Regions from separate parts of the Mesorhizobium sp. RSR565B genome, predicted to be linked through region 2. Evidence: predicted binding sites of a transcription regulator. Region 2 holds the regulator's gene; each other region holds the start of a gene.
What was found. Region 2 encodes LexA, which represses DNA repair genes until DNA is damaged. Its sites were predicted from a motif close to TGTTCNNNNTGTGTTCNG; they were not measured.
Positions count from the first base shown of each region.

Region 1: the regulator LexA is predicted to act here: its motif matches at 1,857-1,874, upstream of ACYG9R_RS19700 (DUF3072 domain-containing protein).
Region 3: the regulator LexA is predicted to act here: its motif matches at 1,944-1,961, upstream of dinB (DNA polymerase IV).
Region 4: the regulator LexA is predicted to act here: its motif matches at 1,696-1,713, upstream of dnaE (DNA polymerase III subunit alpha).

Region 1 is NZ_JBTTIE010000001.1:4,072,297-4,075,903, forward strand. Features, by position in the region: gene ACYG9R_RS19685 (hypothetical protein) at 1-51, opposite strand, end outside; gene ACYG9R_RS19690 (VOC family protein) at 243-575, shown strand; gene ACYG9R_RS19695 (NADP-dependent oxidoreductase) at 747-1,664, opposite strand; gene ACYG9R_RS19700 (DUF3072 domain-containing protein) at 1,909-2,118, shown strand; partial or broken gene ACYG9R_RS19705 (nuclear transport factor 2 family protein) at 2,190-2,553, opposite strand; gene ACYG9R_RS19710 (hypothetical protein) at 3,376-3,607, shown strand, end outside.
Region 2 is NZ_JBTTIE010000001.1:5,472,561-5,476,167, reverse strand. Features, by position in the region: gene ACYG9R_RS26365 (ComEC/Rec2 family competence protein) at 1-1,466, shown strand, start outside; gene lexA (transcriptional repressor LexA) at 1,460-2,242, opposite strand; gene ACYG9R_RS26355 (GntR family transcriptional regulator) at 2,447-3,211, opposite strand; gene kynU (kynureninase) at 3,380-3,607, shown strand, end outside.
Region 3 is NZ_JBTTIE010000001.1:327,258-330,864, reverse strand. Features, by position in the region: gene ACYG9R_RS01670 (hypothetical protein) at 1-27, opposite strand, end outside; gene ACYG9R_RS01665 (hypothetical protein) at 101-199, opposite strand; gene ACYG9R_RS01660 (hypothetical protein) at 258-356, opposite strand; gene dinB (DNA polymerase IV) at 641-1,882, opposite strand; gene ACYG9R_RS01650 (hypothetical protein) at 2,116-2,352, shown strand; gene ACYG9R_RS01645 (heme-copper oxidase family protein) at 2,507-2,914, shown strand; gene ACYG9R_RS01640 (hypothetical protein) at 3,181-3,402, shown strand; gene ACYG9R_RS01635 (hypothetical protein) at 3,423-3,607, opposite strand, start outside.
Region 4 is NZ_JBTTIE010000001.1:5,042,104-5,045,710, reverse strand. Features, by position in the region: gene dnaE (DNA polymerase III subunit alpha) at 1-1,569, opposite strand, end outside; gene ACYG9R_RS24150 (acetyl-CoA carboxylase biotin carboxylase subunit) at 1,830-3,607, opposite strand, start outside.

The DNA.
Region 1 (3,607 bases), 1.4 Mb from region 2:
CAGCTCCTTGGCCGTTTGCTGCGTAGGCCGAACAGGTGCTTGAATGTCCATCCCATCCTCCCAGAGAGATAGAACCTCAATCAGCTATTCTGTGGGTCACTTTCCGAAAAAGGCAAGAGCCGGAAACGTACAAAGCAGGTTCCCGCAAACACCGCATTTCGGAACGGAATCCACCCTTGCCCATTTATTGGCGGAGCCAATTTGCACGAAGGATGTGAATGCAAACCCAAGGAGTTTACGCCGTGCTCGCCACGGCAAGGATGGAGAAAGCGGAGGAGTTCTATACCCGGCTTTTCGAGCGGAGGCCTGATGATCGTCCCATGGACGGGTTGATCCAATGGCGCAACGTCGCAGGCGCGAACTTGCAAATCTTCCATGATAAGGAAAATGCTGGGTCCGGCAGACTGACTATTGTGGTCCCCAAAATGGACAAAGCCCGGAGGTCGCTTGAAGAAAGTGGCGTAATGCTCACACGTGAATCGGAGGGTGATTACGGAAAGATTGCCCAGATCGCAGACCCTGACGGCAATCGTATCACTCTTGCAGAGCCCCCATCGCGGCCTTTCAACACGTGAAGGATTCGACCTCCTCTGTTTGGCAAACCAGCTCATCGGGTTACGATGGACGACCCCAATTCCTCGCCCGGCTACAATGACTACATCCCGCGAAAGGCGCTGTTTTGCACCTCACCGTGTCAGCTGCCGACGCGGCCATAAGGAGAGAGGACCCGCCTCCGCCCCAAATTCTCACGGACGAACGCGGACAACCGTCTTTCCTGCACGTCGGTCGGTTGAGTTGAAGGTGCCGATGGCATCATCCAAGCTCGAAACCTTGCCAATGTTCGTCCGCAGTCGTCCATCGCGGATCCGCTGCACTATCTCAGAAAGCTGGGGGCGATCAGCCTCGACGACGAAGTCAACGGTCAGGCCATCGGCAGGTCGAATGTCCGTTGGTCCAACGACTGTGACAAGGATACCTCCGGCCCGGACGAGCGTTGCGGATCGCTTCTGGAAATCGCCGCCGATGACATCGAACACCAGATCGACGCCGCCTACATCTTCAAGCGTGTCTTTTGCGAGGTCGAGGAATTCATTTGCACCGAAGTCGAGCGCTTTCTGGCGGTCGGCGGCCCGCCCGGTGCCGATCACATAGGCTCCAGCCTCCCTGGCAAGCTGCGCCACCATCGAACCGACGGCACCGGCAGCGCCATGCGCGAGAACGCTCTGCCCGGCCTTGATGCGGCCATGCTGAAACAGCCCCTGCCATGCGGTTAGGCCGGAGATCGGCAGGCTAGCGCCCACCGTAAAGTCGACATCGCCGGGCAGCGGCGCGAGGTTACGGGCCTCCATGGCAACATACTCGGCGAGGGTGCCGTCGCGATGCCAGTCCGCGAGGCCGAACACCCGCTGACCGATAGAAAGCCCTGTGGTGCCGTAGCCGAGCGCAGTGACCACACCAGCCAGTTCGTGGCCCAGGATCGAAGAGGTCCGGTCACGGAAGGCTCGATCGGCCCACGTCGAGGGCCACTCCAGTTCGGTGTTGACGAATCCTGCCGCATGAACCTGTACGACCACGTCGTTAATTGCCGCCTGAGGCTCGGGCAGCTCCACCAACTTCATCCCGGCCGTTCCTGCAGTCTGGTCCGTCGCTACGATTGCTTTCATGGGGATTGTCTCCTCACCGTTGGGGTAAATTGCGGGCGCGGAGGATCTTTCGATGTCTCGCGCAGAGTTGGCGTCGGGTTCATCGTTGGCGACCGCGAGCGGAAGCTAAGCAATCTCGTCGGATTCTTCCAGCACGGGTAACTTGCAGTCGTGAACACCTATGCCCTCGCAATTTCACACACTTCAAGCATGTGGAACAAAAGCAGATCAAATACGTTGTGCCGTTCCCAACACGGAGAGCGTCATGCAAACTTCACCCCGAGCCAAAAGCGAAACTATCAGCAAGGATCCTGACGAATGGACGACTGGTGACGAGCCAATGACTCCGTCGCAAGCTTCCTACTTGAAAACATTATGTGAGCAGGCGGGCGACGACAGAAGCTACGCTGAAGATCTAAGCAAAGCCGAGGCCTCGAAGCGAATCGACGCGCTAAGGAGTGAGCTCAAGCTCTAAAGGCGCTGGGAGACCTACGACAGGTTGAAGGTCGCCAGTTTCGCGGTATTTGGCCTGTGATCTGGACGGTCCTAATGGTGAAGGTGGTAGAGTTTGCTAACGATCTTCCACTCTCCTGCGATCTTGAGCAGGGAAAGATAGTCGGTGAACCTTGTGGTTCCAAATTCGTCCTCAACCTTCACAGTGGCTGCATCGCCCGTAATGTCGAGCGATGCGACTGTCCAGTTGGGGCTGGTGTTCGGCGGCAAGCCCGCACCCATCACCTCGCCGACATAGGGCATCGACACTCAGCCATTCGACCGCGCCCTGGAAGTTACCGATGTTTGATGCGCGTGGGTGGAAGGCTGCCCCCAGCCCTTCTTCGGCACCGGTGGACATGGCCAAAACGTAACCTTCGATGGTAGCGGTAATAAGACTTTCATCGGTCTGTGACATCGAGGCTTCTCCACGCCAGTGTTTGCAGCGGTCAGAGCATGGAGGGACCGATCCTTGCTGACAACAGGCAAACGGTTTTTCGGACCAGTTGGGTCCGTTTCCTTTGTTGCTTTCGCGGTTACTTCTGACGACGCCTCGCGCCAAAGGCCGCCAGAAATCAAGTCGAGTTGAGGGTGTGTCGCAAGCTCCCTACTTCCGAAACGAGTCAGCGCCCTGTGGTTTTGAAGCGAGTTCACTGTTTCAACCGCCTCGTTCTGTTCAACAACGAGGGCCTTGCGCTGCGGCTGCTTTGATCGAATGCAAGCGTTCGGAGTACGAGTAACCAACTCCCTTGCCGGTCGAGTACAACTTTACCGGCACCGTGGCCTAGCGATGCGCGCAAGCCTTCATGTGGGGGAGAGGCCAGCAGTGCTGCAGTTATGCCTTCCCTTCTGCAGCGAAAGCCCCAGCAGGCAAATCAAAGTAGCCAGCTCGAAGCGCTGTCCGACCAGAAGAGGCAGTTTCACTACAACGCCCCGCTTCGACGTTTTCGCGAGCAGCAGAAGTGTCTCGGTCGTTGCTGACAGCCGGAATAGCGGTCGTATCGGTATCCATTCTGGAGCAGATAATAGCAGGCTACACTTATCAGCAAGTGCTTATGAGCAGGCTTTCCGCGTGTAGACAACGAGGCAGCTAGATTGTCTTTATCCACCGTGCCGCACGGTTGGGGAGGCGACCAGAGCCGATGTGAAGGGGACTAGGCAAGCTAATATTCGCTTGCGCTAATTTAAAAGTGCCGTAACGTCATGCTCAGCCTTTTGGGGAGGCGCAACGGTGGGGAGTATGATGAGAGTAGCTGTGTTTTGCGCGGCGATCGTGATCGCTGGGACTGGTGTCGCTGTTGCCAAGGAGAAGAAGGTGGTGGTGAGTGACGCCACGGACCTTTGCTCTACGAAGCACTCGGCCAAGAAGCAGGTGCTCGAGCTGGACTGCAGGCCGACCGGAACCGCCAAATTGCCGGCCGGTGGAACGCCGGAAAAGCCGCGCCTTGGATACGACACCGATCCGTGGCTGG
Region 2 (3,607 bases):
CGATGCGGCGCACCGGCATCTACCACATCATCTCCATCTCCGGCCTGCACATGGCGCTGGTTGCCGGCACCATCATGGCGTTGCTGCGTGGCGCCTTTGCGCTGTTTCCCGATTTCTCTTCGCGCCGCCCAGTCAAGAAATATGCAGCAGTGGCAGCACTCGTCTCCATCGCCGCCTATCTCGTCATTTCAGGCATCGTGGTCGCCGCCGAGCGCAGTTTCATCATGCTAGCGGTCATGCTGGTCGCGGTACTCTTCGATCGTGCCGCGCTCACCATGCGCAATCTGGCGATCTCCGCCATTGCCGTCATCCTGGTGTCGCCGCACGAGGTGGTCGGTCCCAGCTTCCAGATGTCGTTTGCCGCCACAGCCGCCCTTGTCGGCGCCTATGCCGGCTGGGCCGATTACCGCGCCGACAAGGTGAGAACGCCGCTGGCAAAGCGCTCCTTCGTCGGCTTCCTGTCGCGAAAATTCGCGCTGGCCATGGGCGGCCTCGCCATGACCTCGATCATCGCCGGCAGTGCAACCTTGCTGTTCGCCATCTGGCATTTTCAGCGTGTGTCGCCGCTCAGCCTGATCGCCAATCTGGCCGTGATGCCGATTGTTTCGTTGATCGTCATGCCCTTTGCCGTGCTCAGCGCACTGGCGATGCCGTTCGGCGCCGACGGGCCGTTCCTCTATGTGATGGGCAAGGGTCTGATGGCGATGATCGCTATATCGGCCTGGATTTCCGAGCGCTCGCCGGTCGACGCCGTCGGGCTGATCTCCATCCGCTCGGTGCTGTTGGTGGCAGTCGCCCTCGTCATCGCCACCATGGCCACCACCTGGCTCAGGCTGGCGGCCGTGCCTTTCGCGCTGGCCGGCCTGTTGACGGTGCCGCAGGTGCTTACGCCCGACGTGCTCATATCCGAGGACGCACATTTGGTGGCCATGCCGATCGGTGGCGGCGAACTCGCCCTCAACCGCGAACGCTCCAACGAATTCACCACGGACAATTGGAAACGGGCGCTGCGGGCCGAAACCATTGTCCCGCCCGAGATTTTCGAGGCAACAGATACGCGGTTCGATCTCGATCCGCTCGATCTGCCGCCCGGCTCGCCCTTCTATTGCACCGGCGATCTCTGTATCGCTCGACACCCTTCCGGAGCCATTGTAGCTCTTGCGAAAGACCGCAAGACGGCGCGGCCGGCCTGTGCCTTCGCGAGCCTGATCGTCATCGATGACGCCACCGCCTACAATCCGTGCCGCGACCCGCTGGTCCTGGTCGTGACGAAGAAACAGCTGGCCCGCGACGGCAGCGCCGCCGTCTTCTTCGATCCGCAATCGGCAGCGGCAGCGCCAACCATCCGGTTCGCCGTCGACAAGCCGTATCGCCCCTGGCAGGAGCAACGCCGCTTCTCCCGCGACGCGCGCGGCCTGCCGCCTTACAACCAGCGTGAAAAGTACAAACCCAAGCCGGCTCAGTAGCGCCGGATCAATCCGACAAGCTTGCCCTGCACCTTCACCCTGTCCGGTCCAAAAATGCGGGTCTCGTAGGCCGGGTTGGCGGCTTCCAGGGCGATCGAGGCGCCCTTGCGGCGGAAGCGTTTCAGGGTCGCTTCCTCATCGTCGACCAACGCCACCACGATCTCGCCGGGGCTGGCTGTGTCGGCATTGCGGATGATGACCGTGTCGCCATCGAAAATGCCGGCCTCGATCATCGAATCGCCCTTGACCTCGAGCGCGTAGTGTTCACCGCCCATGATCATGTCGGGCGGCACCGAGATCGAATGGGTCTGATGCTGGATGGCGTCGATCGGCACGCCGGCGGCGATGCGTCCCATCACCGGGATTGAAATCGAGGAAACGGCATCGTCATTGCCGGCAGACATCGAACGCGACGGCGAGCCCGGCCTGATCTGGCGGCCGAGACCGCCTTGGCCCATCCCGCCTTGTCCCTGGCCGCCTTGCCCTTGGCCGGCTTGACCAAGACTGCCCTGAATGACGCTCGGCGAAAACTTCCTCGCCGCGTTGAGGCCTGGTGCGATCGAGTCGGGTAGCCGCAGCACTTCCAGCGCGCGCGCCCGGTTCGGCAGCCGGCGAATGAAACCGCGCTCCTCAAGCGCTGTGATCAGTCGGTGGATGCCGGACTTGGAGGCGAGGTCGAGCGCTTCCTTCATCTCGTCGAAGGACGGCGGGATTCCGCTCTCCTTCAGGCGTTCATGGATGAACATCAGAAGCTCATGTTGTTTGCGCGTCAGCATCGCGGCCCCCAAGGGTTCTGAAACCAGAATCAGAAAAAACAAACCCAGAACAAACACTATCTGTTCCAGTTGTGTTCCGCAACCTTTTAAAGTTTAATGAATGTGTTGACGTTTTGTTCAGCGTAACGTTCGGCGCTGCGAGCGCCGCCTGCGCCCAGTTGCCAGCAACGGGGTGAAACGAAGACAAGTGGCCTGCGTCGTCGGCTACGATCGCCGCTTCCTTTTCGGACGGGGCTGCGCAGCATCCGCGCCGGGTTCGCTCTGGGCATAGACCCGCAGCGTGTAGCCGATGTGAGCGGTCATCAGAGTTTTCGCACGTTCGACGTCGCGATCGAGGGCCGCTTCCATCAGGGCGGTATGGTGTTCGATCGCCACGGCGTCGCGCAGGGCCGCCACGGCCTTCCGGTGCCCATCCGTGCGGCCGGCGGCGGCGCGCAGCGTCGGGGCCAAACCCAGAAAGCGGTGATGGCGATGCAATTGGTCGGAAATCGTTGCATTGAAGCGCAGCAGCCAGCTGGATGTCGCGGCACTGAGCAGCGCCGCATGGAAGGCCTCGTGTTTTTCGTACCACGCGTCGACCGCATCATCCGATGGATCGTCGAGAACAGACCCGCACCGTGAGAGACGATAGTGGGCGGCAACGACCGCGTCTTCCCACTCGCGGTCGCCCTTCTCGACCGATTCCACCAGCAGGGGCAGTTCGACCACCAGCCGCGCACGCGCCAAATCCTCGAGCTCCGCCCGAGAGACGGGAGCGACCGCAAACCCGCGGTTGCTGATGGCGGTCACAAGCCGTTCCGCCTCCAGCCGCGACAGCGCCTCGCGCAACGGCGTCCAGCCGATGCCGTAGGTGTTGCGCAGCGTGCTCAGCTTCAACGGCGCGGCAGGCGCCAGCCGGGTCGCAAGAATATCGCGCCTGAGCAGGCGATAGGCCACTTCCGTCTTCGAGGTCTGCTCGTCATCCAGCATCGTGATCCATCAGACATAAACGCTCGGCTGAGTATTATATATCAAAGCCTTTCAATGGGTGAATTATATATAATGTTTGACAGCTCAAGGGCGACCACTCAAGATCGCCGGCATGTTTGGGCGGGCAGGCTCCGCCGCGCGCGTTTGTCCATGGAGGGGCGCCGGATCATGATGACACCCGATCTCGCTGCAATCGAAGCAATGGATGCCGCCGATCCGCTGCGCTCCATGCGTGGACGCTTTGTCTTACCGCAAGGCGTGATTTATCTCGACGGCAATTCGCTGGGTGCCGCGTCACCAGCCGTCTTCAGCGAATTGCAACAGGCCGCCACGCAGGAATGGGCGCACGACCTCATTCGCGCCTGGAACACGGCTGGCTGGTTCAACATGCCGGTG
Region 3 (3,607 bases), 5.1 Mb from region 2:
CACCGGCTTCGAATAGGTCTTCCTCATTTTCCACTCTCCACGTCGGGCACCCAAAGCCCTGTTCCCGGCCAGACGGCACGAGGCGTCGGATAATCGGCTGCTAGACTGCGACCGGCCCGGAGCCGTTACCATTGTCGGCTGTAACCTGCGAGAGCTTGCCCTTCTTGACCAGCACCGGCTTCGAATAGGTCTTCTTCATGCCGCATCTCCAGTGTCAGGCGGGCCGCCAGATCAGGCGAAAGTCCGACTCAACGACCTCACTCGATCGGGCCGGAACCCGCTCCATTGGCGAGCGCCGTAACCTGCGAAAGCTTGCCTTTTTTGATCAGAACAGGCTTCGAATAGGTTTTCTTCATAGTGAATCCTCCAAGCTTACGCGATAATGCCAGACGGATCGGCACTGTCAACCTTCGCGGCCTCGCTGTCCCATCCCGGTTTTTCTTGGCGCCGATGCGCTAACTGCAAGTCCACCTTCATCGACAAAGCGTTGTTCTTGGGCGTGCATGGCTGGCCGGGTTGCGGTGCGAAAAATGTCCGAAACTGCGGCGGGTCTGGCCTGGTTGGTCGGCCTGCTCAAACAGAGCGGCAATGCAGCGCGGAGGGGTCCAGCCTAAACATTGGCCTTGCCGTCGCGCCGCACTCACAGTTCCTTCTCCGCCAGTTCGCGGAAGGCGTCGGGAACCGAGCGCCGGGCTTCCAGCGCCACGGCGCCATAGCCGACAGCCTCTCTGCCAAAGCGCTGGCGGATCTTGTCGATGGCGCGGTCGGCGCCAAAGCGCGCCAGGCCTTGCCTGCTGCCGGGCCGCTGCTTTTCATCGGCAAGCCCGAGCGGCAGCTCCAACTGCAGCTCGGCACTTTCTTCCAGCTGCGACACCGAGATCGCCAGCAGCGAGATGGTCTTCTCCCGAGGGTTGGCGGCCAGCACGCCGCGCACCAGCTCCCCGGCGATTTCGGCCAGCATCGCGGTTGCCGAAATCGGCTGATCGAGCGTCAGCGAGCGTGTGACAGCGTGCAGATCGGCGAAACGCACGCGCACCGTCACCGTGCGCCCGGGCCGTGATTTCGCCCTGAGCCGGCTTGCGACCCGGTCTGCCAGATGCAGCAGCACGGGTCCGAAGATACGCGCCTCGGCCGGCCGTCTGCCAAGCGCCGACTGCGCGCCGGCGGAATGCGACGGCCTGTGGGTTTCGAGCTTTCGCGGGTCGCGGTTCCATGCCAGCGACGCCAGCTTTTCGCCGGCGGCGGGCCCGAGTAACCTTCGCAGCGCCCCGCTATGCGTCTTTGCCAACTGGCCGATGGTCTCGATGCCGATCTCGGCCAGCCGCGCTCTGGTCGCCGGGCCGACGCCCCACATCAGCCCGACTGGCAGATCATGCAGGAAGGCAAGTTCGGTGTCCGGATCGACCACCACCAGGCCGTCGGGCTTGGCCACCTGCGAGGCGATCTTGGCCAGATGCTTGGTGCGCGCCACGCCGATCGAGATCGGCAGGCCGAGCTCTGCCCGGACGCGCCGACGCACCGTGGCGGCGATCTCGGCCGGCGGCCCGAACAGATGCGTGCAGCCGGCGACATCGGCAAAGGCTTCATCGATGGAAATCCGCTCGACCAGCGGCGTGAAATCGTCGAGCACCTTGATGGCGGCGTCGCCCAGCCGCTGATAGTCGGCGAAATGGCCGCCGACGAAGATCAGTCCGGGGCAAAGCTCGCGCGCGCGTCGTCCGGGCATGCCGCCGCGCACGCCGAAAACCCTGGCTTCGTAGGAAGCGGCAAGCACGACGCCGCCGCCGACGGCGATCGGCTTGCCCCTGAGCGCCGGGTCGAGCAGCTGCTCGACCGAGGCGTAGAAGGCGTCGAGATCCGCATGCAGGATGGTGGGCTCCATCCCGACCGTTCCCTTTGCGGCGTTGCAGCATTAGCCGCGTCTGTTGTGAGAGGCGTTTTTGCCGAACAAATAGAGAACAAACAGGGCCTGTTGTCAAGCGAAGTGGTTGTCGCCGGCCGGCCCGTTCCAGGTCGGGCTGTCGAGTGCTCCGCCTGGGCATCGGACCTGCGGAACATTGTCTCTCGCCTCGGCGTTCATATCCGCGACGGGACGCTGTTTTTGTGGAGGCCGGTATGGGCCAGTTCGCGATGATCGACCTCGTCAGCGTCATTGACGCCTGCACGAGCGATCGCGTTGCCGGGCACTGCGTGTCAATGGCCAGGGCGGTGGAGGAGTTGCGAGTGCTGACCGGTGATTTCGTATCGCCGGACGAGACGGTGGCCAACGCGCTGTCGGCAGTGGCGCTGGGGCGCGGCTGCGCGGTGGTGTTCGACGAGCGAGCGGGCGCCGACATCTTGCTGACGCCGTAGCGCGGCGGCGCCGGGTTGTGGCAGCCAGAAAAGTCGAACAGCGTGCAAAAAGCTGTGCAGGCATGGCCCCATAACCGGGGCGTGGAAAATTTCTGCGCGTGGGTGTATTCTCCAGGTCGCAAGCGGTCGCAGACCGCATAGGGGGAGAAATGACATGCCGAGGGTTTCAGAACTCTTTTTCAAAACTGCCATCTTGTTCCTGATGTTGGGGATTGCGGCCGGCCTGCAGATGGCGATCTCGGGCGACCACGCCGCTTTTCCGGCGCACGCGCATATCAATCTGCTCGGTTGGGTGACGAGCGCCATCTTCGGCGGCTACTACGCGCTCAATCCGCAAAAGGCGGCGCGTCGCGTCGCCATGATCCACTACGGGCTCTACACTCTCGGCTTGGTGATCATGCTGCCGGCGCTGTATGTGATGCTGCAGGGAAACCCGGCGCTTGAACCGATCGTCGCCGGCGGCTCGCTCATTATCGCCGCTGCCGTTCTGGTTTTTGCTTTCGTGGTGTTTTCGCCCGAAACGGCGCGCTCGGTGTCCGGCGTGGTTCCGGCCTCTCGCTGACTGTTCGCGCGCGGCGATCAAAGTCCGACCCGCATTCGCGACCCGCGACACGGGTTGGCCAGGCCGATGGCCGCAGCCGCTGGCTGCGGTGTCTATCGCCGCGTCGGCGTTTAACATACCCGAGTCCCACCACGTATTATTTCGTGACTATTTGGCGCCGGAACCTTCCCAGATATCGCGCGTTGCGGCGACTGTATTCGCGCTGCCTTATATATAGGCAGACTTGAGTACGTCCACAGCATGGGTTGGGGGAGGAGCAGGCCACCATGTCGAAAAGAGAAATCGGAACGTCGGCCTCACTGGGCCGACGCATCGCCGATCTGAAAGCCAGGATGCGAGACGCCAGCGTTACTGAACACGAGATGCAGACCTTCCAGAAGGTCGCAGCCATCATGGGAGGTGTCGAAGGCTCCCTACGCCTCGACGCCGACGACCTGATCGCGGCGTCCTTCGTCACCGAGGCGCTCGGCGATCCCGGGTCGAATTGAAGGTCAGAGCCCGTCGGCACTCAAGTGCCGGCGGTCGATGGCCCGGTTCGCAGCGCCGCGATGCCGGAGCGTGTCTGCACCGCCCGCGGCGGGGATTTCTTGCGCACTTTGAAGATTTCAGGCGAGCGGCCTCGACGGCGCTTGAAATATTGGGCTTCGCGTTCGTGCTTCTCGGCTGCTTCTCGGCTGTCGAAGGTGCCGAGAT
Region 4 (3,607 bases), 430 kb from region 2:
CTCCTCGGCAAAGCGCGGCTCGTTGGCGATGGCATCCGCCAGCTTGACCGGATTGGCCGGGTTCTGCGGCACCATTTTGGAGAGCTTGTCGACTTGGCCGTAAGGCATTTGCAGCACGCGGCCGACGTCGCGCAGCACCGCGCGCGCCTGCAGCGTACCGAAGGTGATGATTTGTCCCACCTGGTCGCGGCCATATTTCTGCTGGACGTAGCGGATGACCTCTTCGCGCCGGTCCTGGCAGAAGTCGATGTCGAAGTCGGGCATCGACACGCGGTCGGGGTTGAGGAAGCGCTCGAACAGCAGCGAGAAGCGCAGCGGATCGATATCGGTGATGGTCGTGGAATAAGCGACCAGCGATCCGGCGCCAGAACCGCGGCCCGGCCCGACCGGAATGCCTTGCGCCTTCGCCCATTTGATGAAGTCGGCCACGATCAGGAAGTAACCGGGAAATTTCATCTTCTCGATGATGGAGAGCTCGAAATCGAGCCGCTCGCGGTATTGTTCGACCGTGTAGCCGGCGGTGGGTCCATGCGCCGCCAGCCGGGCGTCGAGACCTTCATGGGCCTGCCGGCGCAGTTCATCGGCCTCGGCCTTCAGCGCCACCTCATTGTCGGCGACATCGCCGCCGGTAAAGCGCGGCAGGATCGGGTTGCGGGTCTTGGGATAGTAGGAACAGCGCAGGGCGATCTCGACGGTGTTGTCGATCGCCTCAGGCAGGTCGGCAAACAGCCTTGCCATATCGGCCTGGCTGCGCAGGAAATTGTCCGATGTCAGGCGGCGGCGGTTGTCGGCGGCAACGACCGACCCTTCGGCAATGGCGATCAGCGCATCATGCGCGTCATAGTCGTCGCGGGCGGCGAAGAACGCCTCATTCGTGGCGACCAGCGGCAGATCATGGGTATAGGCAAGATCGACCGATGATTTCTCGATGGCGCGGTCATAGCCGGAAACGCGGTCCAGTTCGACATAGAGCCGGTCGCCGAACAGCGCCTTGAGTGCCAGAAGCCGCGTCTCGGCAAGATCTCGGCGATCCTCCTTCAGCGCCCGGCCGATCGGGCCGCGCGGCCCGCCGCTGAGGCAGATCAGGCCATCGCTATGGCCTTCCAGCATTGCTGACGTCAGATGTACGGGCTCGCCCGGCGGCGTCTCCAGATAGACCTGGCTGACCAGCCTGACGAGGTTGCTATAGCCAACCTCAGTGGCGGCGAGCAGCACCACGGCGTTCATCTCCGGCCCGTTGCGGCGGCGGTCGCGCTGTGCGTCACTGGTCTCGCCGGAAAAGGCGAGATCGATTTGGCAGCCGATAATCGGCTGGATGCCTTCCTTCACCGCCTTCTGGGCAAATTCCAGCGCGCCGAACAGATTGTTTGTGTCGGTGACGGCGATTGCCGGGCACTCGTCCTTGACGGCATGACCGACAACGGCGGCGACCTGCAAGGCTCCCTCGAGCAGCGAATACGCCGAATGCACGCGCAGATGGATGAACCGCCGCGCCGGTGCCTCAGGGCGCGCAGCAGCGAGCGCTGCTTCGCGCTTCAGGGGATCGCGTGGAAGTTTGTCATCCGCCATGATGTATCAAATTGCTCGAAGGGCTTTGAGTCGATGGAGATGTATTGTCCCGGACCGGGCGATGCCAGTCCAGCACAAATGACCACCGACCACAGGCTTCCGTACCCAGCCGCACGGCTCAGAGATTGTTCGAAATTCGCTCTGGCGAGTCATATGATGGTGGTTTCGAGAACCGGAGCGCAGCGGCCATTGGTCCGTGAGCACGGGAAGCGCAGAAACCGCCTTCAGATGGCCGCCGGAGTAGAATTTCCAAACAATCTCTAGGCGAACTCCATGATCACCGCATCCACAGCCAGGCTGTCACCCGGCTTGGCGTTGAGCTTCGACACGACAAGATCGCGGTCGGCGCGCAACACGTTTTCCATCTTCATCGCCTCGACCACGGCCAGCGTCTCGCCGGCCTTGACCTCCTGCCCCTCGGCAACCGCGATCGACACGACCAGGCCCGGCATCGGGCAAAGCAGCATCTTGGACGTGTCCGGCGCCACCTTTTCCGGCATCAGCCTTTCCAGTTCAGCCGTTCGCGGCAGCATGGCGCGCGCCGTCACCGACATGCCCTTCCAGGCAATGCGCAGGCCGTTCGGCAGCGGCCTGATCTGCGCCGTGACCTTGCGGGCACCGACAGTGCCGCGCCAGATGAGGTCGCCCGGCCGCCAGTCGGACGCCACGGTCAGCGCTTTGCCGCCATCGACCGACAGATCGATTTCCATCGGAATGGAGATCATGCCCTCGATGATCGAAGCCTGGAGATAGTCGTCGCCGAGCTTCACCACCCAATCGCGCTTGAGTGCGCCCGAATGCGGCGCCAGCCGCCCGCCCAGCCGGTCAAGCCGATCGCGGCGCAGAAGCTCGACCGCGGTGGCGATCGCCGCCAGCACTGCCTTTTCATCGCCATTGGGCACGATCGGCGCGAAGCCGTCAGGATATTCCTCGGCGATGAAGCCCGTCGATATCCGCCCCTCGCGCCAGCGCGGATGCTGCATCAGCGCCGCCAGGAACGGGATGTTGTGCTCGATGCCGTCGACGACGAAACTGTCCAGCGCTTCCGACATGGCATCGATGGCCTCGATACGCGTGGGCGCCCAGGTGCAGAGTTTTGCCACCATCGGATCATAGAACATCGGAATCTCGGAGCCTTCGGTGACGCCGGTGTCGTTGCGGATGACGACATCGCCGAACGTGCCCTCCTCCGGCGGCCGGTAGCGCGTCAACCGGCCGATCGAGGGCAGGAAATTGCGATAGGGATCCTCGGCATAGAGCCGGCTTTCCACCGCCCAGCCGTTCAGCGTGACGTCGCTCTGCTCGATCGCCAGCTTCTCGCCGGCGGCGACGCGGATCATCTGCTCGACCAGGTCGATGCCGGTAACAAGCTCCGTCACCGGATGCTCGACCTGCAATCGTGTATTCATTTCAAGGAAATAGAAGTTCTTTTCAGCATCGACGATGAACTCGACGGTGCCGGCGCTCTGGTAGTCGACCGCCTTGGCTAGCGCCACGGCCTGCTCGCCCATCGCCTTGCGCGTCCTGGCATCGAGGAATGGCGACGGCGCCTCTTCCGCCACCTTCTGGTTCCGACGCTGGATCGAGCATTCGCGCTCGCCGAGATAGAGGGCGGTGCCATGCGCGTCGGCCAGCACCTGGATTTCGATATGACGCGGATCGACGACGAACTTTTCGATGAAGACGCGGTCGTCGCCGAACGAGCTTTTCGCCTCCGAGCGCGCCCGGTCGAAGCCGTCGCGCACTTCCGACTGGCTCCAGGCAATGCGCATGCCTTTACCGCCGCCGCCGGCCGAGGCCTTGATCATCACGGGATAACCGATCTCGCCGGCGATCTTTTCGGCATGGTCGGCATTTTCGATGACACCAAGCCAGCCGGGAACCGTCGACACCTCAGCGGCCTTGGCGAACTTCTTCGATTCGATCTTGTCGCCCATCGCCTTGATCGCCTTGGGTTTCGGACCGATGAAGACAATGCCCTCAGCCTCAAGCGCTTCGCAGAAGGCGGCGCGCTCCGACAGAAAACCGTAGCCGGGAT